Linked DNA regions of Roseimaritima multifibrata. The protein of the gene in region 1 binds, or shares a complex with, the protein of each later gene. Links are inferred from orthologs where the notes say so. Each region holds a gene or a part of one and is shown on either strand. Other genes may lie near its edges.

Region 1 (11,032 bases):
GGGTCAGTTGTTCCAGGTCTCGTTGGTTGGCCGAATCCGCTAAATCTCGAGCCAATACAAATAGCTCAGCATGTTGGGCTCGGAGCGCATGCGCTTGGTTGTCAAGTCGCGGCGAGGATTCAATGGCATCTTCAAAGTAGCCGTAGGCTTCTTCTAAAGAAAAATGAAAAGCCAGTTGATCTCTTAAAGCGCCCAGGGTTTCCGTAAATTCTCGATTATGGTTGGGCATCGCTTGCGGTTGCGCGCTCCAGGCTCGAAGCCGTTCGAGCAATTCTTTCAGTTGTTGATGATCCGCTTTGATTTCTTGTAGAAACGCGGCGTTGATCGTAACGCGACCCGCAGGCTTGTCGTCTGACATGATTTCATTCCTTAATCACTGCTATGAAAGGTCCGCGAAGGAAGCTGCGACGGGACTCTATTGTAAGCGGTGAATGAGGGTGCCGCGGCACCGCTGGCGAAGAAATCGGCTAGCAATCAGAAAGAATTAAGTTTGCTCGACCGGGGGGGGCGAGAACTTGGGGGCCGACGTAGTCGTTCCAGGCCCAAAATCGTCGTCATCATCTTCTTCTTTTTCAATCGGCTTCGGACGGGACATTTCCAATTCCGCCACCCGAAACTGATTCTGGATATCGCTCATCCCACGTTTCAGTTCGCTGTAGCTTCCCCCTAGAGTTCTCGCAACTTCCGGTAGTTTTGCCCCGAACAACAGGACAGCAACCACACCGATAACCCCGAGCTCAAAAAAGCTAAGTCCAAACACGAACAGGTACCTTGGAAGGGAGCAATGAAATCAATGGTATTAACACAGACGTTGTGAAAATTAGACGACGGGCTTCGATTTTGAGTCACTGTCTTGAGGAACATCGTCCGAATCGCCTTGGTCGCTCATCCCGCTTTTGAACTCATTGATGCTCCGTCCCATGTTTCGCATCAGCGACGGCAAACGAGCTCCGCCGAATAGCAATAATGCGACAAACAAGACGATCATCATTTCGGGTAAACCGGGCATAGCAAAAGCTAACAGTTGGGTGCTCATGTAACACGCTCGCGAGTGGAGGTAAGGTGGGCCAATGTTCTATTTTATTGTACCCAGGCTGCCTGTCAAAGGCTCGCCAGATTTCGTCAATCGCGAAGGATTGCCCGAAGTTGATAGCGAACCTTCATCATAGCCAATCCTGCAACCGATCAAGGGCTACCATCAGTTGATTCCACTCTGTGACCACTTCAAATGTCTCCATGCTGCTGCAATCGTCACGATCGAACCCTTTTTCGCTTAGGCGAATCTGCGAATCCAGGACGAACATGCCCCCCGCCTGGGCCTGGCAGGCTTTCTCAGAGGGCGAATCGCAGGAATCATCATAGGTAGGGACGATCTGCTGCATCACTTTGTGGACGGCCCAGAGGGCCGCACGGCGAGAATCGGTTGCGGAAACGACTGTGCGAACGGTTCCGGACTGAACGTAGTACTTTGCCATCTGATTTGATTTCCGTCGTTGGGGGTAAGGACTTCTGACCAAAGTTGAAAGGCCCAGGGGGACAGCCTCTCTTTCGTACTATTGGTATCGCTGGCTGTGGGACACGTCAGGTCCAAGCCCTCGGGACCCTCTTTTTTCCACGCCGTCAGTTTTTGGTTGCCCTCAAATGCTTTGTCGGTCGATTCTGCCGATCCCCCCCGAATCTGGCGGTTTGGGCACGACGGAGGTTTTCAGCTGGTTACACGTGGCGAAGTCGCCTTGCTGCGGTAGACGATCGCACCCCCCGAAGTCCGCTCAATATGCCTAAGTCCACGCCGTTCCAACCTCCCTTTCGAATCGCTGATTAGACTCGGTAAGCTCCGCGACCCAGTAGGCAGCCTGCGGCAGCCGTTGGGTGGTTGAGAAACGTCAAAACTGTCATAATTTCCCTGTCATTGCTTTCACTATGCCTGTCTCGCCTACATCTCTCTTTCTCCCTCGGAGAGTCTTCATGCTTCGCATCTTGCTGCCCAATCTTTGTTGCCTGACCATCCTTCTTGCCTGTGGATGCGACCGCCAACGCACCGTCGACCAGGTTCCCTACCAAGAGCGGGATCAGGAAGTGCTGGAACGTGAATCGCTGGGCCCCAAACCCAATCCGTATTCCAAAATTACCGCGAAAGAAAACAAGCCGTCGGCTGCTAAGGCGACGATGAAACCGGCACCTGCAAAACCGGCCGCTGTAAAACCGCAGCCCAAGCCATCGATCGATGATGCCGATGCGGTTGCAGCGATTGAATCGGGGTCCATCCCCGTCAAAATTCGCCGTGATGGTGATGGCGCAATTATCGATGTCGATTACCGAGGCACCGAAGTGTCCGACGCCGATCTCGCTCCGCTGACCAAGCTGCCCCGCTTGCGAGCGCTCCGTTTGGGCGGAACAAAAGTGACGAACGAAGGCCTGAAAACAATCGGTCAGATCAAATCGCTTGAAGACCTAGACCTGCGTGATTGCCCCGTCGGAGACGACGGGCTTGCCGAGTTGACCGGACTAAGCAAACTGAAAGCCCTTCGCTTGTCGGGAAAATCGGGTGACTGTGATGTCAGTGATTATGGAATGGAACACGTCGCCAAGCTTACCAATCTAAAGGTCCTGGCAGTCGATTTTTTGTGGGTTAGCGAAGAAGGGCTTGCTGAACTGGCGCCCCTTACGCAGTTGCAGGAACTTTATCTTGCCGAAACGACCATCGGCGACGAAGCGATCGGTCTTCTGGCACAGTTTCCAAATTTGAAAAAGCTACGGATCTCGCGGACCCTGATCGGCGCAGACGGGATGGCCGATATCCCCAAGCTAAGCAAGTTAGTCGAACTGGACTTGAGCGAATGCTCGCAGCTGAGTGAAGATGCGATGGTTCCACTTGGTGAGTTAAAGGAAATGCAGAAACTGAATCTCTGGCGTCTGAATATCTCCGATGCCGGGATCGATCCTTTGAAGTCGCTTGAGAAACTGACTTGGTTGAATCTTGATAACACCCGTCTAACGGACGCTGGGCTGAAGAACCTAAGCGAGATGGACCAGTTGACCTTCCTGCATCTTGGTTCGACGTTGATTACAAACGATGGACTAAAAGAACTGGAAGGCATGCAAGGCCTGAAAGATTTGATCGTGACCCGTACGGCGGTGACTCAAGAAGGTGTTGACGAACTGCAGCCGAAGATTCCGAATGCCAAAATTCAGTTGCTCTATCTGGGTGACGAATAGTGGCTTGCTAAGTGCGGAGAAATCCTTTGCGCCTTATCGATAGCTAAATAGCACGTCCGACATGCTGGAAAGGTTAGTTCCATGAAGAACCCTCTTTGGACCTGTTCGGCGTGCTCTTTGGCGTGTGAAGACCTGCAGATGGGGCTCACCGAAAATCAGTTGACTCTCCAGCCTGCCTGCGGGCTGGCGGAGCGACAATTGCAGCAGCGAATCTCCAGCAGCGGTGCGGTTGCCTATCTGAATGGGCAGCCCGTTGATCCTGTGCAGGCGATCGACGCGCTGGCGACGATTTGGGACAGCGCACGCGATCCGGTCCTCCGTGGAAGGTTTTGCGATTTGCAAACCGCCCGATCTGCGGTTGCTTTCGCTGCAGCAAGCAACGCCGTCATCGACCTGCCTTCCTCCGCGACACTGCGTTCTCTATTCGCTGCGGTCTGCCGTGATGGGGCGACGATGGCGACGCTTGGGGACGTCCGGCAGCATGCGGACCGAGTTGTTTTGATCGGTGATTGTCTGACGGAAATGCCACGCTTGGCGGAACGTTTCTTCCCCGGTGTCCCCCCGCTTTTGCTGTTGGAACGCGATGCCGATTTTTCCGTGTCGGCGGATTCAATGTCGCCAGGAGCCGTGGTTCAGCGGCTGGATTCCAGTTGGAGTTCCTGGCTGCGTGCTCAGCAGTCTGATCCGAGTGGTATGGATCACGCGGTCGCTGGCTATCTGCAAGACGGCAAATACACCGCCTTGATCCTTGCTGCAAATGCGTTGGATCAGGACGAATTGGCGGCGACTTGGTTGCTGAAATGGATTGAGCAATTGTCCGAATCGATGCGAGCCGTATTGGTCGCTCCCGATCAATCGACTGCAGCAAAACAAGTCTTGCTTTGGCGAGCAGGATTTAGCGGTCCCGTTCGGTTTCGCGATCAAATTCCAGAACCACTGGAAAAGGTCCCCTGCGGTGACGTTCAGTTGATCCTCCAACCGTCGTTGCCGTTGGTCGCTCCGAAACAGCTGGAACAACAGATTCGCACGCGTCGACAGGCGGGACAGCAAACCATTTTATTAGGCGACCAAGCGACTCCTGTGTATCTGTCTGCGGCTGCAGATCTCTTTTTGGCACTGGACTGGCCGGGGCAGGAATGCGGGGGGACTACGGTCCGCGGCGATGGTTCGGTAACCTTGCCGCTGCCGCCGCTGAACGTTTTTCGAAACGAGTTGCCGGAACCCTTTAACGCTGAGCAACTGTTCGCTGAAGTCCTTCTTTCACTGAATGTCTAAACCTACGATTTGGTCTCTATGCAATCCTCTACTGCGACGTTTCGAGTTGACGTTACCAAAGAACAATTCGTTTTTTCGGCTGCTCATTTTATTACCTTTGCAGGCGATATTTGCGAGCGGATTCATGGGCACAACTACGGTGTACGTGTTGCCGTCGAAGGTCCACTGGATGAAAACCGCTACGTTGTCGACTTCATTGCCCTGCGCGATGCGGTGTTAGCGGAAACCAGTCAGTGGGACCATCACATTCTGCTTCCAACCAAACATAAAGAGATTTTGGTTTCTTCGGACGATAAAGAAACGACGGCTCGTTTCCGTGATCGCCGTTGGGTCTTTCCGAATGAGGATTGCATTCTATTGCCTGTCATTAACACGACGGCGGAGGAACTTGCCCGCGTTCTAGCCGAACAGGTTCGTGAGCGGACTGGCGATGCGTTTGGGAATGCCTTGTCTTGGATCGAAGTTGCTGTCGACGAAAACCACGGACAGTGGGGCGTCTGTCGTCTGCCCTGGTAAGCGTGAACCGATTGCGACAAGTAGGCCGGACCAAAGAGCAACATCGATACCGTTCCGGCAAACTACAAGTAGGCCGGACCAAAGAGCGACAGCGATACCGTTCCGGCAAACTACAAGTAGGCCGGACCAAAAAGCGACAGCGATACCGTTCCGGCAAACTACAAGTAGGCCGGACCAAAGAGCGACAGCGATACCGTTCCGGCAAACGCGTCCTGCCTTATCACGGGTCCGATCTCCGTCGCTATCGCACCTCGATCCGGCTAACGCGACTCATCGCTCCGCCTCTCGGGACGTGCGATTTATAAGAGGTGACTTTTTAAGGCATGTCGGATAACCGTTACATTCGGTTTTGTTTGCCAGCTTTCCGGGCGAACCGACTGGATGGGGTGAGTGGTTTTATGGATTCATCGTCCGATGCCGATGGAAAGGAGTGCGGGCACCACCTCCCTAAACTCCATTCAGTCCACAGCGATGGTCGATTTGATGACAGAAACCGCAGTACTTGGCGAAGACGGCTTGCGTAAGGCAGCCATTCTGATGATGTCATTGCCCAATGACGTTGCTGCGAAGGTTCTGGCCAAATTGCCTCCACGTCAAATCGAAGCAATCAGCATTCGCATTGCGCAGATGGAATCGGTGGGCGGTACCGAGCAAGAAGTGGTGATGGCCGAATTCCTCACCAGTGAAGCAAGTGCGGTCTTTGCCAGTGAAGGAGGGCTTGAGCGAGCGAAGGAATTGATCAAGAGCGCGCTAGGGAAAGATGGCGCGGACGTGTTGGGTAATCTGCAGCAAACCATCGACGCCATGCCGTTTGGCTTTTTGAAAAAGGTCGATCCGCAAACCCTGCTGCAGTTCATTCATGAAGAGCATCCGCAGACGATCGCGTTGTTGATGAGCCACACCGCGGGGGCCTATGGGGCCGAACTGCTGGCCGGTCTGGGGCCCGAAAAACAGTTGGAAGTGATTCGCCGAATCGCGGCGATGGGGCGTACCAGTCCCGAAGCGGTCGATGAATTGGAACGCGGGCTGGAGCAGCGTTTGAGCACCATGGTCAGCCAGAAACATGCCAAGGTTGGCGGCGCGGAAAGTGTTGCGGAAATCCTTAACGTTTCTGAACGGTCGATCGAACGTACGATCATGGAATCGCTTAATCGTGAAGATCCCGAATTGTCAGACGGGATTCGGCGGTTGATGTTCGTGTTTGAAGATATCGCCAAACTGACCGACCGCGATATTCAGTCGCTCCTTAAGAACGTGGAAACCGCGCAGTGGGCGATGGCTCTTAAGGGAGCCAGTGAACCGTTGCAGGAAAAGGTCATGCGAAACATGAGTTCGCGAGCCGCAGACAATTTGAAAGAAGAGATCGACTTTCTCGGCAGCGTGCGCGTTTCCGAAGTGGAAGGGGTGCAGCAAAAGATCGTCGACATCGTCCGCCATCTGGAAGATTCCGGCGAACTTTCCAGGCCAAGCGGAGACGAAGAGGAAGAATACGTGACCTAGATGATCGCCAGTGGGTCACGTTTCGATTCCATTGTCCCGCGAGTCACTCCGACGCGGTTTAGTGCTTTTAGTTCTTTCCACACGCTTGCACCATCTTTGTGACCGGCCAACAGTTCTTGGTAGGTTTGCAGGATGGATGCGGTATCCGCAGCGTTTTCTTCAAGCAGTTCAACACGGAAGTGTTGAATCCCTCGTTTCTTAAAATCGCTGACCGCTTCTGCGGCACTTTGCGGGACTGCGTTGTAAAGCGTGTTGCGGCAGGCGATGTCGGCTTGCAGTGGATGTTCAACTCCGGTGCGATCTCGTAGCGAAACCACGTGGGTGTCGCAAGGACGACCGCAATTGGTTTTGTTGGTCCCTTCGGAAAGAACCGAGCAGAATACGCAGTGCTCCATATGGAACATCGGCATATGTTGATGCACGACGATTTCTAGCCATTCTGCTGGAACGGCATCGATCAACGCCATCAGTTGTTCGCGGTTTAAGTCGTAGGAAGGAGTGATCCGCTGAGCGCCCAGTGAATGCATCCATCGCGCCGACAAATCGTTGGCAACGTTTAAAGAAAAATCGACGATCGCGGGCCAGCCTTGCTCGCGGCAGAATGCTAGTGCAGCCAAATTGCGGCACAACATTCCCGCCGGTGGCGTGCGGCGGAGGACGTTAAATAATCCCAGTTCACCTGGCTTCTGGATTCGCAGCGAGGCGATCATGACTTCGGCTTGATGCTCCGACGCCAGTCGAATTGCCTCGCCGTACAACCGAATATCCTGGAAGTCGGCGTAGAGGTGTTTGATTCCGAACTCGGCGGCCGCAGAGATTTGTTCTAGGCTGCGGCAAAGGACCGTCAGGCGTTCGGTGGTTGGAGCTTGCTGTGCGGCATCGGTGCGAACTTCACCCGCTGGTGCCATTCGTAACGTTTTTAGTGCGTCGGTGCGAACTTCGCGATGCTCCGGCGTAACCGACTGCTTCTGTAGGTTCTCGACAACCGATCGGCGCAGTTTGTTGATCATGCTGACAGGGACCATGGGGCTCCCTTCGATTCGGCATGAGAGTTGACGAAGTTCATAGGACGAACCGCCCAGTCGCCCGATTTTCTCTCGGATCATTTCATCGGTCGCCGGTAGATTGCGAGCTACCTGCAATGGCTCGGTACCTGAATCGCTGGCGGTGTTGCCCGAAGCGGTGGTGGCGGTCACCTGCAAAGGTTGCCCGGCGATGGCGGTCACTTGCATATCAAGTGGTTGGCAACGCTGTGGGTCTTTACCACCGTAGGACCGTCGTAGCCGACGGTTTAAGTCGGGGTCATCCGATTTCCAGACAAGCTGACCGACATGAAGTTCGTCAAAGTCGATGTCGCCGCGTCCGAAAACCACTTCGATTTCAGTATCTTTGGCCGTCGTTCGGTCGACCGAATTGCCGTCGAGATACAAACCAAAAACCCGGCCGCCTTGTTGGGTGCCCTCTTCACGTCCCCCGGCAAAGCCCAGGCCATCGCCTCGAGCCAGTGTCCGCTGGAGTTCCAGGATCACGGAATGAGGTTTGACTTCGGTGATGCTACCAAGCAGGATCCCGCGTTTTGCAGAATCTTTGCCGGGGACAAGTTCCTTGTGATCACAGCCGTTCAACCAGCCCTGCGAAAACCCTCTCGAGAAGGAAAGTTGCATGTCATCAACCGCTTTGGCGGGCAGGTTGACGACTCCGTCGGCCATCGCTTGATCGATCGCGTTTCGGTAGTGAGCGGTGATATTGGCGACGTATTCAGGGGTCTTCAGCCGGCCTTCAATTTTTAAGGAGCAGATCCCGGCTTCGATCAGTTCCGGAATCAGCGCATAACCAGCTAGGTCTTGGGGGCTGAGGAGGTAACGGACGTCGCCCAGGTCCTGGTCTTCGCCATCGCAGATCAGTTCGTATGGCAGGCGACAGGCCTGGGCACATTGCCCGCGGTTGGCGCTGCGGCCCCCCAGCGATTCGCTGGTCAGGCATTGTCCGGAATAAGCAACGCAGAGTGCCCCGTGGATGAAGGCTTCTAGCGGCATATCCGTTTGACTGTGGATTTTTGCGATTTCCTTGACCGAGGTTTCGCGAGGAATCACGACACGTGAAATGCCTAGTTCCGCCGCGACGGCAATCGTTTCGGCACTGGTCAGCGTCATTTGGGTTGAGGCGTGAAGTGGCAGCTGGGGGCAAATCTGCCTAGCCAGCCGAGCGACGCCAAAATCCTGCACCAGGATCGCGTCGACGCCCACCTGAGCAATCCTCGCTAGGATCCGTTCCAGGTCTGCCAGTTCGTTGGCAAAAGCGAGCGTGTTGACCGTTACGTAACCCAAGACACCACGATGATGGAGGGTCGACATAATCGAGTCCAAATCGTCGAGGTGAAAATTGCTAGCTCTCGCCCGGGCATTGAAGCCGCAGTCCAGCCCAAAATAAACGGCATCCGCCCCATTTTCGATGGCTGCTGATAAACACTCCCACTGGCCAGCCGGGGCTAGCAATTCGGGGGCTCGCCGCGGTGTGGGCTGAGAAGCTAGCGGCGAAAGTGAATCGGATGGGGCCGGAAGAGGCATTTAATAGCTGTTTTCAAGAGAAATGGACCTCCCGTCCAGCTTTGGAAACGTGTCGCCTATCCTTGGAGCAACAACGTGGAGGCCGCAAGAAATTATCTATGGGCCTGCTAAAACCTATCCGCAACAGGGGAATTGCGGAAGTGGCAAAACCTAGGCTTCTAAGCTTCGCAGGCTCGCTTTGGCATCGGCGATGGAAACGGTCTGACGCTTGCGGTTCAGGAAGAAATGGACATCTTCGTACCCGGCGTCCGACAGTTTTTGCAGGGCAATTTCATACCCGTCGGCAACGCGTTCTGGCTGATGGGCGTCCGCTCCGAGAGTGACGGGGATGCCTCGCTGGCACATTTCCTTCAGCATTCCCGGAAACGGATTCATTTCCGAGATCTTTTTGTTGACCCCCGACGTGTTCAGTTCCATCGCGATCCCGGTCGCGGCAATTCGGTCTAAGGCCTCGCGGATGTCATCCAGAACGGCCTCCGGTTGCCATCCATCAGCGGTGAAGTTCTTGATTAGGTCTGGATGTGCCAGTGAATCAAAAAGCTTGGTTTCGGCAGCCTTCGCCAACAGGCGGAAATAAAGCCGCTGCATTTCCTGAGGATTGCTGTTCCAGTATCGAGCCCGGTATTCGGGGATTTGCGGATGCACGGATCCCAGCACAAAGTGGAACTCCGCTGAATCGAGTTGCTTTTCCAGGTAGGCTTCGTATCCCTCGAAATAGTCCGCTTCCAGTCCCAGGCGAACGTCGACGCGGCCTTCCCATTCTTCGCGAGTCTGGGCGACCAGGTCGACGTATTCTTCGAACTGGTCCTCCCGCATTCGGACCGCGTGGGAGAACCCACTTGGCATCGGGTTGTGGCACGTGACCAGTAGCCCGCGCAGGCCCCTCGCCTCGGCGACCGCCGCATACTCTGTCGGCTGGCCGTCAGCGTGCATGCATAAAGGTGTGTGCGAATGGGATTCAAACAGCAAAGGTGCAACAGTCATGAAGAACAAACATCACATGTAGTAAAGAACCAAACAGAGCGCGAGCAAAATGGTTGCCCAGATGGTCATCGTTCCCGTCGGCCACGCACGTCCAAAGATTCCTCGAGGGCTGAACAATCGCTCAACCCCTCTGAGAAACCAGTTGAGCGTATCCATTGCGGTTCGGCGTAGGGTGCCATCAATCATCACAATCGCGGTCCCGCCCCACTGAATCAGTTGCGGGAAGGCACGGCGATAGATCCAGTCCGTATCCAAGTTCACTGAGCGAATCTCAGGTGGATAAAGATGGGTTTTCATCAAAAATACGAACGCCAGGGCGGCGAACAATAGTAATTGTAGTTGAGTGACGACATGCGTCACGGTGTACGGATGGTAATCCACATCGTGCGGAAGCCACTTGTACAGTAGTGGGTAAGCGACCCCTAATCCGACGCAGAAGAAGGCGGCGATCCCCATTGCAAAACGCATATGAAGCGGCGCTTCTTTGGGGCGTTTTCCGGAATCGTGACCAAAGAATGCAAAAAACGGAATCTTGATTCCCGAGTGTTCCATCACCCCTGCAGAGGCAACCAGCAGGATCAGCCAGACCCACAGCAGGTGTTCTTCCCCGGCAGCAGAGATAATCATCGATTTGCTGATGAACCCACTGAGCAGTGGGAACCCCGAAATCGCTCCGGCTCCGATCAGGCAGAACCCCGCGGTCCAGGGCATCGATTTATGTAATCCACCCAGTTCCGTTGCTTTGGCGGTTCCGGTCCGGTACATCACCGCTCCGACTGACATAAACAATAGGGCTTTGTAGATGATATGGCAAAACGCGTGTGCAACCGTACCGTTGATCGCCAGTTCGGTTCCGATCCCGACACCGACAACCATGAACCCAAGTTGGTTGTTAAGGCTGTAAGCCAGGACCCGGCGAAGGTCGTTTTCAATCACAGCGTAGATGATTGGGAAGAGGGTCATGACGCACCCGA
Region 2 (11,107 bases), 790 kb from region 1 along the record:
GGGTGATTCATTGTCGGAACTGCGGGATCGATTAGCCGCTTTGGTGAAAGAACTGCGTGATTCGCTGGGGCTTGCGTTTGCCGCGGTGTCGACGGTCCAGCGAAGTGAACGGAATGTTTATTGGCGGCTTTGTCGACGTGTGATCCCACGCGTCTATCGCCTGAAAGGGAACTCGCGGCCGCTGCCGTTTGTCGAAGATCTTCTGGTTCCGCCTGCTTCGTTGCCCAAAGTCCTGACGGAGATTCAAGCGGCGCTTCAAGCCGAACAGACGACGGCGTTCATGTTCGCGCATGCCGGGCATGGGCAGTTGCATGTTCGTCCGTTTCTTGATCTGGCAGACGCACAGGATCGGATTCGCGTGCGGGCGCTCTCGCAGCGAATTTCCGAAGTCGCCTGGAAACATGGCGGGACTTTATCCGGGGAACATGCTTCGGGGCTAAGTCGATCTTGGTTGCTGCCCAAACAGTACGGCGAGTTTTGGCGTGCAATGCCGGAGATCAAGCGCTTGTTTGATCCTCGTAATCGCTTCAATCCAGGGAAGATCACCGGGGCCAGCATGCAGCAGGTCAATGAAAATCTTCGGCCGGTTGAAGCTTGCATTCAAATTGATAGTGAATGGAAAACCGAAGGCGAAGCGGTTGAGGTCGAAACGGTCGCTGAAATCCAGCCTGCCGAACCTCCCAAGCGGTTGCCTGTCCTGCAGGTCTGGACGGGCGAAGAGACCATTGACCGGGCCGCTCGCGAGTGCAACGGATGCGGTCGCTGCCGCACGAACGCTCCTGAACAACGGCAGTGTCCGGTGTTTCGCGCCTTCCCTATCGAAGAGGCTTCGCCTCGGGCCAAGGCGAATCTGCTCCGTGGCGTGCTTACCGGGGATCTGGATCCGGCCGCGCTTTCCAGTGAACGGGGCAAGGAGGTCGCTGACCTCTGTTTTAATTGCCATCAGTGCCGGCTGGAGTGCCCTGCTTCGGTCAATGTCCCCAAACTGGTGAATGAGATCAAAGGGCAGTATGTCGCGACCAATGGGCTTCCGTTGTCGGACCTGCTGCTGTGCCGATTGGATACGTTGGCACCGATCATGGCCCGCCTGCCTTGGCTGAGCAACCGTTTGCTAAGCAATCGGTTGTCACGTTGGATGTTGGAACGAATGTTTGGGCTGTCCGCGGCTAGGCGTCTGCCCGAGGTCGCAAATCGGACGTTCCTGCGATACGCGTCACGCCGCAAACTGACTCGGCCGATTCGGCAAAGTGGACGGAAGGTCGTTTACTTCATCGATCACTTCGCCAACTACCATGACACCTCGGTCGGAAAAGCGCTGGTCGAAGTCTTGCTGCAGAATCGAGTCGGGGTCTATGTTCCGCCAAAGCAGCTTTACAGTGGGATGTCCCACATCTCTGCTGGCGATCTGAAGACGGCCAAAAAACTGGCCGCACAGAATATCCAATTGCTGGCCGATGCCGTGCGGCAAGGTTATCAAGTCATTGTTTCGGAACCGGCCGCTGCGTTGTGTTTGAAGCGTGAGTACCTGAACCTGATCGACAATGAAGACGCACAACTGGTCGCTGACAACACGTTCGAGGCCTGCCGTTATCTGTGGGATATGCACGGCCGCAATGAACTGACGCTCGATTTTCGGCCCGTCACTGCCACCATTGCCTACCACCTTCCCTGCCACATTCGCGCTATGGACGATGGACAGCCTGGCCCGAAGTTGATGGGCCTGATCCCGGGATTGATGGTGAAATCGGTCAACGCGGGATGCAGCGGGATGGCCGGAACTTGGGGGCTGCAAAAGAAAAATTACCGCAAGAGCCTCCGGATCGGCTGGCCCATGATTTCGGCAATGCGTGACGCGAAAGCTCAGATTGCCGCAAGTGAGTGCAGTGCATGTCGAATGCAGATTGAACATGGGGTCAATCAGGCAGCGGTGCATCCCTTGAAACTGCTCGCCTACGCTTATGGGCGGATGCCCGAAGTCGGTAATTTGCTGGTTTAAAAGCGACGTTGACCTTTCTCGGTCGTTTGCGGACAATTGAAAGGGTCGAAAACTCTTACTTTTTACACATTGAATGGGATTACTTAATGGCTACGGCCGCAGCTTCCGATCTTCAGACGCATTGCAGCACCATCGCTCAACGGGCTCACGAAGCCTCCAGAGAGCTCGCAGGCTTAGACACGGCGACCAAGAACGCTTGGTTGCTGGCTTCTGCTGACGCTCTAGTCGCGGGTTCTCCGTCGATTCTGGCAGCCAATAAACTGGATATCGAAGCCGCCCCCTCGTATGGGCTGAGCGACGCACAGGTCGATCGCTTGGTGCTAAATGACCAGCGAATTGCAGGGATTGCCACCGCTTTACGGGAAATCGCAGCCCTGCCCGATCCGTGTGGAGAAATCATCGAGGGGCAAACCCGTCCCAACGGTTTACAGATGGAAAAGGTAAGAGTCCCTCTGGGGGTTGTCTTTTTTATCTACGAAAGCCGCCCCAATGTGACTGCGGATGCTGCTGCCATTTGCGTTAAAAGTGGCAATGCGGTGATCCTTCGAGGTGGGAAAGAAGCGGCCCATAGCAGCCAGGCGATTGTTGAAATTCTGCAGCAGACAGCCGCGACGCACGGGGTTCCCGCCGGAGCTGTCCAGTTGGTCGATACGCCAGACCGCGACGCGGTTGGGTATTTCCTCAAAATGGATCAGTGGATCGATGTGGCTATCCCACGCGGTGGCGAAGGCTTGATCCGGCGAGTCGCTTCAGAAGCGGCGATGCCTGTGATCAAACATTTCGACGGCAATTGCCACGTCTATGTGGATGCCGACGCCGACCTGGAAATGGCGGTGAATATTACTGAAAATGCGAAGTGTCACCGGATGGGCGTCTGCAACGCTTGCGAATCCTTGCTGGTGCACCAAGCGGTGGCCGAGCAGTTCTTGCCGCTTGTTGCCGAGCGATTGAAGTCGCGTGGCGTGGAGCTCCGTGGCGATCAACGCGCATGTGCGATCACTCCGATGACCCCCGCCAGCGAAGAAGATTTTGGCGCTGAATTCCTCGGGCCCGTGATCAGTGTGGCGGTCGTGGATGACCTGCAGCAGGCGATCGATCACATTGATAAGTATGGGTCCCATCATACCGATGCAATTGTCACCAAGGACCTGAAAGCGGCTCGGACCTTTACGGCAGCGGTCGATAGTGCCGCCGTGATTGTCAATGCAAGCACCCGTTTTAACGACGGTGGCGAATTCGGCCTGGGGGCAGAGATCGGGATTTCAACCGATAAATTCCATGCACGTGGACCCTGTGGTCTCCGTGAGTTGACGACCTATAAATATGTCGTTTATGGCGATGGTCATATCCGCGGATAAGGGTGCCTTCATGCTAGATGCAAAGAGACAACGGAATGTCTGAAGAAGAACCACTCAGCAACAGCCAAGTCGAGAGCTTGCTCAAGCAGATGGAAACAGATGCTGGGGAGCCTCCGCGCCCTGGCGCCGGAGACCCCGAAGCGGCCGCACAAGTCGATTCTCCGGAAGAGGCTTCTGCCGGGGTCGGTGTTGCCATGCCCGGGATGCCGCAAGTACGAACCGTTAACTACGATTTCAAACGCCCGGAGCGAGTTGGCAAGGAACAGATGCGAGCGATGCACAGCCTGCACGAGGGGCTGGCTCGTAGCTTTGGGGCCACGGTGTCGGGGATGTTGCGGACCATGTTGGAGGTCAAATTGATCAGTGTCGATCAATTGACTTACAGCGAATTCGTCTTCAGTCTGGATAACCCAAGTTGCTTCAATGTGCTCAAGCCAGAGCCACTTGAAGGGCACTGGATTCTTGATATTTCGCCTGTCTTGTCGTACGCGATCATCGACCGAATGCTTGGTGGTGACCCGCATCCGGTGGAAAGCCTGCGGCGTCCGCTGACCGAAATCGAAACCCGTTTGATTGGGCGACTGGTCACCGCGTTCAGTGTCGAATTAACCGAGGTCTGGCGGAACATTGTTCAGTTGGATCTGACGGTGGAGAGGGTCGAAAGTAACCCGCAATTGGTCCAGATCGTCCCTCCCAACGAGGTCATAATTCTGATCGGGTTGGAGGTTTCACTGGGAAGGAATCGCGGAATGATGAACCTGTGTATTCCCTTTAATACGATCGAACGCTTCAATTCGCAGCTTTCCAACAACGGTTGGGTCGGGTACAGCAAGAGTCGTCCCAGCGATGAATCGCGTCAGCAAGTTTCGCAGTTCATCGACGACGCGGTCGTCGATATTGTGGTCACGCTAGCCAAGTCGCGGATCAAGACCGGCGAATTGTTGGACCTCTCGGTCGGTGACGTGATCACGACCGAGAAGGACGCGCAGTCACCGCTCGAACTGTCCGTCCAGTCGGTGCCGAAGTTCACCGTAAAGCCTGGGGCTCATCGAGGCAAGAAAGCGGTGCGGATCGATTCGATCATCGAAGATTAGTCTGTGGGGCGTTCTGGTTGCCGCAGCGGATCTCGCTTGCTTTTGGGCAGAAAATAGGGTGGGAGATTTGGCAAGAAAATAGGGACAGGAAAATGGTGTCGCCTGCGCCGTGGGGTAGGTGCCTATTGGTCCGGCCTGCATGGTTCCCCATGTCTTGTCGCTTGTTGGGCATGAAAAAACGCTCGCCAGAGAAGTTCTCTGACGAGCGTTTTGGTTGACCGTTGCCGGGTGGCGGGATCGTTATTTGGATCCAACCAGATCGGCTTTCTTCTTGTCTTCGATGATCTTTTCTTGGACGTTCGAAGGCGTCTGAGCGTACTTCAGCAGTTCCATCGAGAAGGTGCCCTGACCTTGGGTCATACTTCGCAGGTCGGTGGCATAGCCAAAGGTTTCTGCGAGAGGCAATTCACACTGAATGATGCTGTTTTCGCCTTGGGTGTCGGTGCTGGTGATCAAACCACGACGCGAAATTGCGTCTCCAACGACGGGACCTTGGAACGATTCGGGGCATTCGATTTCGACGTGCATGATCGGTTCCAGCAGGACGGGGCCTGCCTTCTTGAAGTTCTCACGGAAGAACTCTTGTGCACACGTGTAGAACGACTTTTCCGAACTGTCGACATCGTGGTAGCTACCATCGTCCAGTTCGATCTTCATGCCTACCACGGGGTATTCGGCAATCGGGCCTTTGGAAAGCGAATCGCGGAAGCCTTTTTCGACGGCAGGGATGTACTGCTTAGGAATACGTCCACCGACGACCTTATCTTCGAATTCGAAGCTATCTTCGCTGTCCGATTCGATAGGGATCAGTTTGCCAACGATGTGAGCAAATTGGCCGGAGCCCCCGGTCTGCTTCTTGAACTTGTGGTTAAAGGCAAGTTCTTTGGTGGGAGCTTCGCGGTAGCTCACTTTAGGAGCACCAACTTCGACATCGACTTTGTATTCACGTCGCATACGTTCGACGTAAACTTCCAAGTGCAATTCGCCCATTCCGCTGATGAGGATCTCTTTGGTTTCCTCGTCGGTGAAGACGCGGAAGGTCGGATCCTCTTTGCGGAAGCGTTGTAGGGCTTTGCCCATCTTGTCCGAGTCTGCACGGCTGACGGGGTTGACCGACATCTTGATAACCGGTTCAGCGATGAACATCGATTCAAGGGTGCAGGCGTCGCGCCCGGCTGCGTAGGTGTCACCGGAAGCGGAATCGATACCCATGACAGCGATAATGTCGCCGGCGGAGGCCTTTTCGATTTCTTCCCGTTTGTCCGAGTGCATTCGAACGATACGGCTGAAGCGTTCTTTACGTCCGGTACGTTGGTTGACGTAAGTGCCACCCTTTTCGATCGTACCTTGGTAGATTCGCATGAAGGTCAACTGACCAAACGGATCGTCAGCGATCTTGAAGGCCATGCCAACGAAGTCACGCTCCGGATCGGGAAGCAGTTCGATACGCTTCGTTTCGTCCTTGGGGTCACGGCCGCGGATTTCGCGATCGAGTGGGCTAGGAAGGTACTTGATAACGGCGTCCAGCAATGGCTGAACCCCTTTGTCTTTGTAAGCGGTTCCGAGGTATACCGGAGTCGCACCCGCAAGAACGGCTTCGCGTGTCACGCGTTCCATCAATTCGGTGCTGACTTCTTCTTCGCTGAGCAGCAGTTCCATCAGTTCATCGCTGAACATCGAAAGCGATTCGAGCATGTGAGCGCGAGCGGCTTCGGCTTCTTCTTGCAGGTCAGCAGGGATTTCTTTTTCGGCAACGATTTCGCCGCGATCCCCTTCGAAGTACAGAGCCTTCATTTTCTGCAGGTCGACGACGCCGCGGAAGTTTTCTTCGGCTCCGATGGGGATCTGCATCAGGAACGCTTCGGCACCCAGTTTTTCGCGAACTTGAGCAACCACTCGGTTCGGGTTGGCTCCGGTTCGGTCCATCTTGTTGATGAAAGCCAGCCGTGGAATTTGATAGCGTTTCATCTGGCGGTCGACCGTGATCGACTGACTTTGAACGCCACCCACTGAACAAAGAACCAGTACGGCTCCGTCCAGTACGCGAAGCGAACGTTCCACTTCGACCGTAAAGTCAACGTGGCCCGGGGTGTCAATCAAGTTGATCGGATGGTTTTTCCAGGAAACGCTCGTCGCGGCACTGGTAATCGTGATACCACGCTCACGTTCCAGTTCCATATGGTCCATCGTGGCCCCGTCGCCATCGCCTCGAACTTCTTCGATCTTATGGATTCGGCCGGTATAAAACAGGATCCGCTCCGAGAGGGTCGTTTTACCCGAGTCGATGTGGGCACTGATACCAATATTACGCAGTTTCTCCAGACTCATTCGTACACCTGAACAACATTTGGTTTCCTGGAGCCGTATACCACGCTGGTCACGAACTTCGGTTAACCGGTACTTATAGGGGGTAAGACACGCTAACCGCTGAAAAGTGACGACGGCGCATGAAATTTTTGGGTGATTTATCGGCAATATCGCAAACAAGAGGCCTGTCGGAAAGGGCAAAAACGCGGATTTTTAGGGGTTATTCCATACCTCAGGACCAGCGATTGACGAGTTCCCTCGCTTAGAAAGTCGCGGACCGAGGCGTTTTGTGCGAACGAAGGGGGCGGGGCGGCAGGAGACACGGGGGGATGCCCGTTGTACTGGGCAGCAAAATCCCAGCCCGACGCACTCGCCCGCTTTTTTCGCTTTTCCTCCAGAATGGTCTTGTGGTCATTGCCAAGGAATAGGTACTAACCGCCTGCTGTATCAGCCTACCGTCATCAGGAAAGGAGTCCGGAATGCCGCTCAGGCTGGCGATATCCCTAACGTTTAGTGCGTCCCTATTCTTCCTCGCTACCACTGCGCTTGCTCAGTTCGGTGGAGGTGGTGCTGGAGGAGGAGGCGGCGGAGGTGCGCCTCCGCCAAACGAACGCCCTCGCTTCTCTGACCATGTCAATGAGATGGGAGGACTGCGCGTTCGCCGTGAAAAGGGGACCGCAATTGTGGCGGACGTGCAAATTCGGGGAAACCGATTTGTTAGTACCGCGGCCATTCTGCAAAAGCTGGAAACCCGCGTCGACCGCTTGTTCGATGAAGAGCTTGTCATGAGCGACATTCGGGCACTGCGAGAATTCGGGGCCTTCTCCGATGTCCGCTTCCGGATCGAAGACGCTGCGAACGGCAAAGTCGTGATTTTCGACGTGGTCGAACTTCCCACGGTTTCGGACGTTATCTACTTCGGTAATCGCGGGTTAAATGATCGAGAGCTAAAGGGACGTTCTGGGTTGCAACCGAAGGACCCTCTGAACGAATTCACGATCGAATCGGCGGTTCGCCGCTTGGAAGATTTTTACCGTGAAAAAGGTTTCAATAATGCGGTGATCCAATCGGTGATCGGGCATGATAAGGATCCCCGTGCCGTGATCTTTCGGATCAACGAAGGGGAACTGGAGCGGATTGCCAAAATCAATATGGTCGGGAATGAGATCGAGGGTGACGCTCGGCTGAAGAAGGTCATTCGGTCTCGAGAACCCTTTATGCGTTTCGGGTATTACATCAACAATCCAGCGAATCTGAAACAGATTGATGAGGATGTCGACATCCTCACTCGCTATTACCGAAACCTCGGGTTCCTGCGAGCTCACGTTAGTCGTCAGATCGAGTACGACGATTCTGGGCAGTGGTTAACGGTCACTTTCGTGATTGTCGAGAACGAACGATACATCATCAACGATATTCAGATCGTAGGAAATGAGTTCGTCGATGAAGCTCAGCTTCGCGAACGTTTGACGCTGAAAGCGGGTGACTACTTCAGCGGCATGAAAATGAATTTGGACGTCAGTGAGCTGACTTACTCTTACGGAACGCTTGGGTTTATCTACTGCGAAGTCCAGCCCCAGCCGGTGATGCGAGACGAGCCTGACCGCGTCGATTTGGTCTACAAGATCAGCGAAGGCGATCGCTGGAAGATCGGTCAGATCTTTGTCAATGTGGAAGGTGAGCCGCATCTGATGCGGGAAACCATGTTGCTAAATCAGTTGGATTTGGTGGAGGGGCAGTTCATTGATCGCCGCAAACTGGAATCAGGACGCAATGTCTTGAATCGTTTGCAGCTGTTTGAAAATAACCCAACGCTTGCCGATCCACCGGACATTAAAGTGGTCCCTCAGGAGGGAAGCTTTGAATATTGATATGAATACAGCTCCGACTTCTAAAGCTCCTCAAACCTCTGGTTGGTCACCTGTGCGAACCGCATCGATGTCGCTTCCGTGCCGTCCGATTTCAAGTCGGCTGGTCGTCTGGGGGGCCAGTTGCTTTGGGCTGTTGGTCCTTGCGACCGGCTGTTCTCAGCTGCCGCAGTCGAAGTCTCCGGCGCCGTTCACCAATTCGGTTGGTTCGAGCGGGCAGGTGTCGCCTGCAACCGATTTGGTTGCCCAGGTTGGAACCCCTGGTGTCGTTCAGCCCACCGTTGGTGGGCAAACGGTAGCCAGCGGGCAAGCGGTTCAGCGACCGGCAGATCCGTCGGTTGGAATCGTACGGGCTCAAGGGGGTGGTTATGCCACGCCTCCGTCTTACCAGTCGGGTGACACCCTTCCACCTCCTCAGCCTTACAACGGTGCACCTTACAATGGGCCACCGGTAAGTGCGGTCCCCGAGGCGGCAGGAACCGTGTTTGCCGATCCTGCCTTCCACGGTACGGACTTTGCCCCGCCGCCACCGATGCCTTATGCCCCTCAAGAAAACGTGGCCGACCTCTATATCAATGGAGCTCCGGGACGGACCGGCAAGATTATGATTGGTGGTGCGGTCAACAGTGACGCAGGGGTGACCGGTCAGTTTACGATCGACGAGCGGAACTTTGATATCCGCCGATGGCCGACCAGTTTTCAAGACATGTTTAGTGGGACGGCATTTCGTGGTGACGGGCAGACGTTCCGTTTGGAAGCCGCTCCCGGTACCGAGTATCAGCGTTACAGCGTGCAGTTTGGTGAACCGAACCTGTTTGACACAAACGTCAGCATGAACCTGTCTGGGTTTTTGTATAACCGGCGATTTCAAGACTGGGATGAAGAACGGATCGGAGCTCGGTTAGCACTCGGGTATCGCCTCACTTCTGACCTATCGATGTCGGCCGGCCTGCAAGGTCAAAGTGTCGAACTGTCGGATCCTTTGATCCCGATTCCGGAAATTACGGACTACGTCGGCCAACATGACCTGTTCGCCGGACAGTTCAAACTTACCCATGACACTCGCGACAGCCCTTTTGGGGCGAGCCAAGGTCACATGTTGGAGTGGAGTTTCGAGCAAACGTTCGGCGATTATGTCTATCCGAAGGCGGAGATCGACTATCGGCGTTACTTCCTGGTTCGTCAGCGAGCCGATGGATCTGGCAAACACACCCTCACCTTCGGGACGCAATTTGGCGTAAGCGGCAACGAGACACCCGTTTTCGAGAACTTCTTTGCTGGTGGTTACGCGACGCTGCGTGGGTTTGAATTCCGCGGTGCGAGTCCAATGATTTCGGGAGCTCAGGTTGGGGGCCGTTTCAGCTGGATCAGCTCGGTCGAATATATGGCTCCGATCACGGCGGACGATGCCTTTCGGGCGGTCGCCTTCGTCGACTTCGGGACCGTGGAACGGGACTTCGATATCAATGCTGACAACTTCCGCGTTGCCCCAGGGTTTGGTATCCGAGCCGCGATTCCTGCGATGGGCCCTGCTCCGCTGGCATTTGACTTTGCGTTCCCGGTCGCCTATGCCGAAACGGATGAACGTCAAGTCTTCAGCTTTTACATGAGTGCCGCACGATAATGGGGCATTTGGGGGTCTTCCCTTGGAAGCCGGTTTGGAGGAATCTATGGGATTCCCCTTTCATTGCCATCGGATCGATCAAGTGGGCGGTTTAAGCTCGCTTTGTCCGCTGGCAGATGGCGTTCTAAGTTCTAGGTTTTTGCATGCTCCCTCACAGCGAATTGGCGACGGCCCTTGAAACCGGTGATTTAGTGCAAGCCAAGGAATTGCTTGCTGCACATCCCGAAATGCTGAATTCGGTTGAATGGACGCCCCCACCGCTCCACTGTGCGGTCCTTGCCGATCAGTTAGAGATCGCTGAGCAGTTGCTGGAAATGGGGGCCGATATCGAACTTCGCGATCCGGATCGTGGGACGACTCCACTGCGTTATGCCGTGGTCTACTGCAATCTTCCCATGATCGAAATGCTGATGGAAAAAGGTGCAAACGTCGGCCCGATCGAAGAGGAAGGGACGACCGCTCTCGAATTAGCATTGGCCGGCGCCGACGGTGCCTTTGAAGAATACGATGATCTACCCGCCAAAGGCGAATTTCTCAAAGTTGTCGAATTGCTAAGTCGCTAGTTTCCAAGCACGCTGGTTTTGAAGTGGTGCTGGCCGGCTAGGTCAGCAATTCGTGGACGACTTTTCCGTGGACGTCCGTCAATCGATAATCACGTCCCTGGAAACGATAAGTCAGTCGTTCGTGATCGATTCCCATCTGGTGCAGCAGGGTCGCTTGCAGGTCGTGCACGTGGACCCCATCGCTGGCGACCCCAAACCCTAGTTCGTCCGTCGCACCGTGCTGATGTCCGCCGCGAACTCCACCCCCAGCCATGAAAATGCTGTAGCAGTCGGGGTAGTGATCGCGTCCCAGAACTT

What was found.
Region 2: the proteins of fliG (region 1) and fliM are in contact, whole or in part, in a crystal structure (PDB 4QRM), measured with the Thermotoga maritima proteins. The link is inferred for Roseimaritima multifibrata from one-to-one orthologs. Residues at the interface, in WP_004082903.1 of Thermotoga maritima: Phe122, Ser125, Glu126, His127, Pro128, Gln129, Thr130, Val133, Glu157, Arg161, Leu164, Leu165, Arg167, Ser169, Glu171, Val172, Glu175, Ile176, Asn179, Lys182; in WP_004081085.1 of Thermotoga maritima: Tyr124, Leu127, Asp128, Ile130, Met131, Gly132, Gly133, Pro134, Glu136, Pro139, Arg141, Thr144, Glu145, Ile146, Glu147, Ser149, Ile150, Lys153.

What each region holds. Positions count from the first base shown.
Region 1 is NZ_CP036262.1:1,002,912-1,013,943, forward strand. Bases 4,672-7,498 are described here. They hold fliG (flagellar motor switch protein FliG), read left to right. Parts: upstream 4,672-5,490; coding sequence 5,491-6,507; downstream 6,508-7,498. Other genes in these bases: FF011L_RS03800 (6-pyruvoyl trahydropterin synthase family protein), read left to right, coding at 4,672-5,007; FF011L_RS03810 (U32 family peptidase), read right to left, coding at 6,504-7,498. Outside these bases: FF011L_RS03770 (hemerythrin domain-containing protein), read right to left, coding at 1-358; FF011L_RS03775 (Sec-independent protein translocase subunit TatA/TatB), read right to left, coding at 485-760; FF011L_RS03780 (Sec-independent protein translocase subunit TatA/TatB), read right to left, coding at 821-1,009; FF011L_RS03785 (hypothetical protein), read right to left, coding at 1,164-1,475; FF011L_RS03790 (leucine-rich repeat domain-containing protein), read left to right, coding at 1,966-3,216; FF011L_RS03795 (molybdopterin-binding domain-containing protein), read left to right, coding at 3,298-4,491; more of FF011L_RS03800, read left to right, coding at 4,510-4,671; more of FF011L_RS03810, read right to left, coding at 7,499-8,861; FF011L_RS03815 (histidinol-phosphatase), read right to left, coding at 9,225-10,058; FF011L_RS03820 (Na(+)/H(+) antiporter subunit D), read right to left, coding at 10,071-11,032. UniProt on the Bacillus subtilis protein: One of the proteins that forms a switch complex that is proposed to be located at the base of the basal body.
Region 2 is NZ_CP036262.1:1,791,987-1,803,093, forward strand. The notes cover bases 2,517-5,418. They hold fliM (flagellar motor switch protein FliM), read left to right. Parts: upstream 2,517-3,389; coding sequence 3,390-4,448; downstream 4,449-5,418. Other genes in these bases: FF011L_RS06575 (glutamate-5-semialdehyde dehydrogenase), read left to right, coding at 2,517-3,354; fusA (elongation factor G), read right to left, coding at 4,689-5,418. Also shown: FF011L_RS06570 (anaerobic glycerol-3-phosphate dehydrogenase subunit C), read left to right, coding at 1-1,996; more of FF011L_RS06575, read left to right, coding at 2,083-2,516; more of fusA, read right to left, coding at 5,419-6,776; FF011L_RS06590 (BamA/OMP85 family outer membrane protein), read left to right, coding at 7,235-8,626; FF011L_RS06595 (BamA/OMP85 family outer membrane protein), read left to right, coding at 8,679-10,247; FF011L_RS06600 (ankyrin repeat domain-containing protein), read left to right, coding at 10,391-10,810; FF011L_RS06605 (DUF1501 domain-containing protein), read right to left, coding at 10,848-11,107. UniProt on the Bacillus subtilis protein: One of the proteins that forms a switch complex that is proposed to be located at the base of the basal body.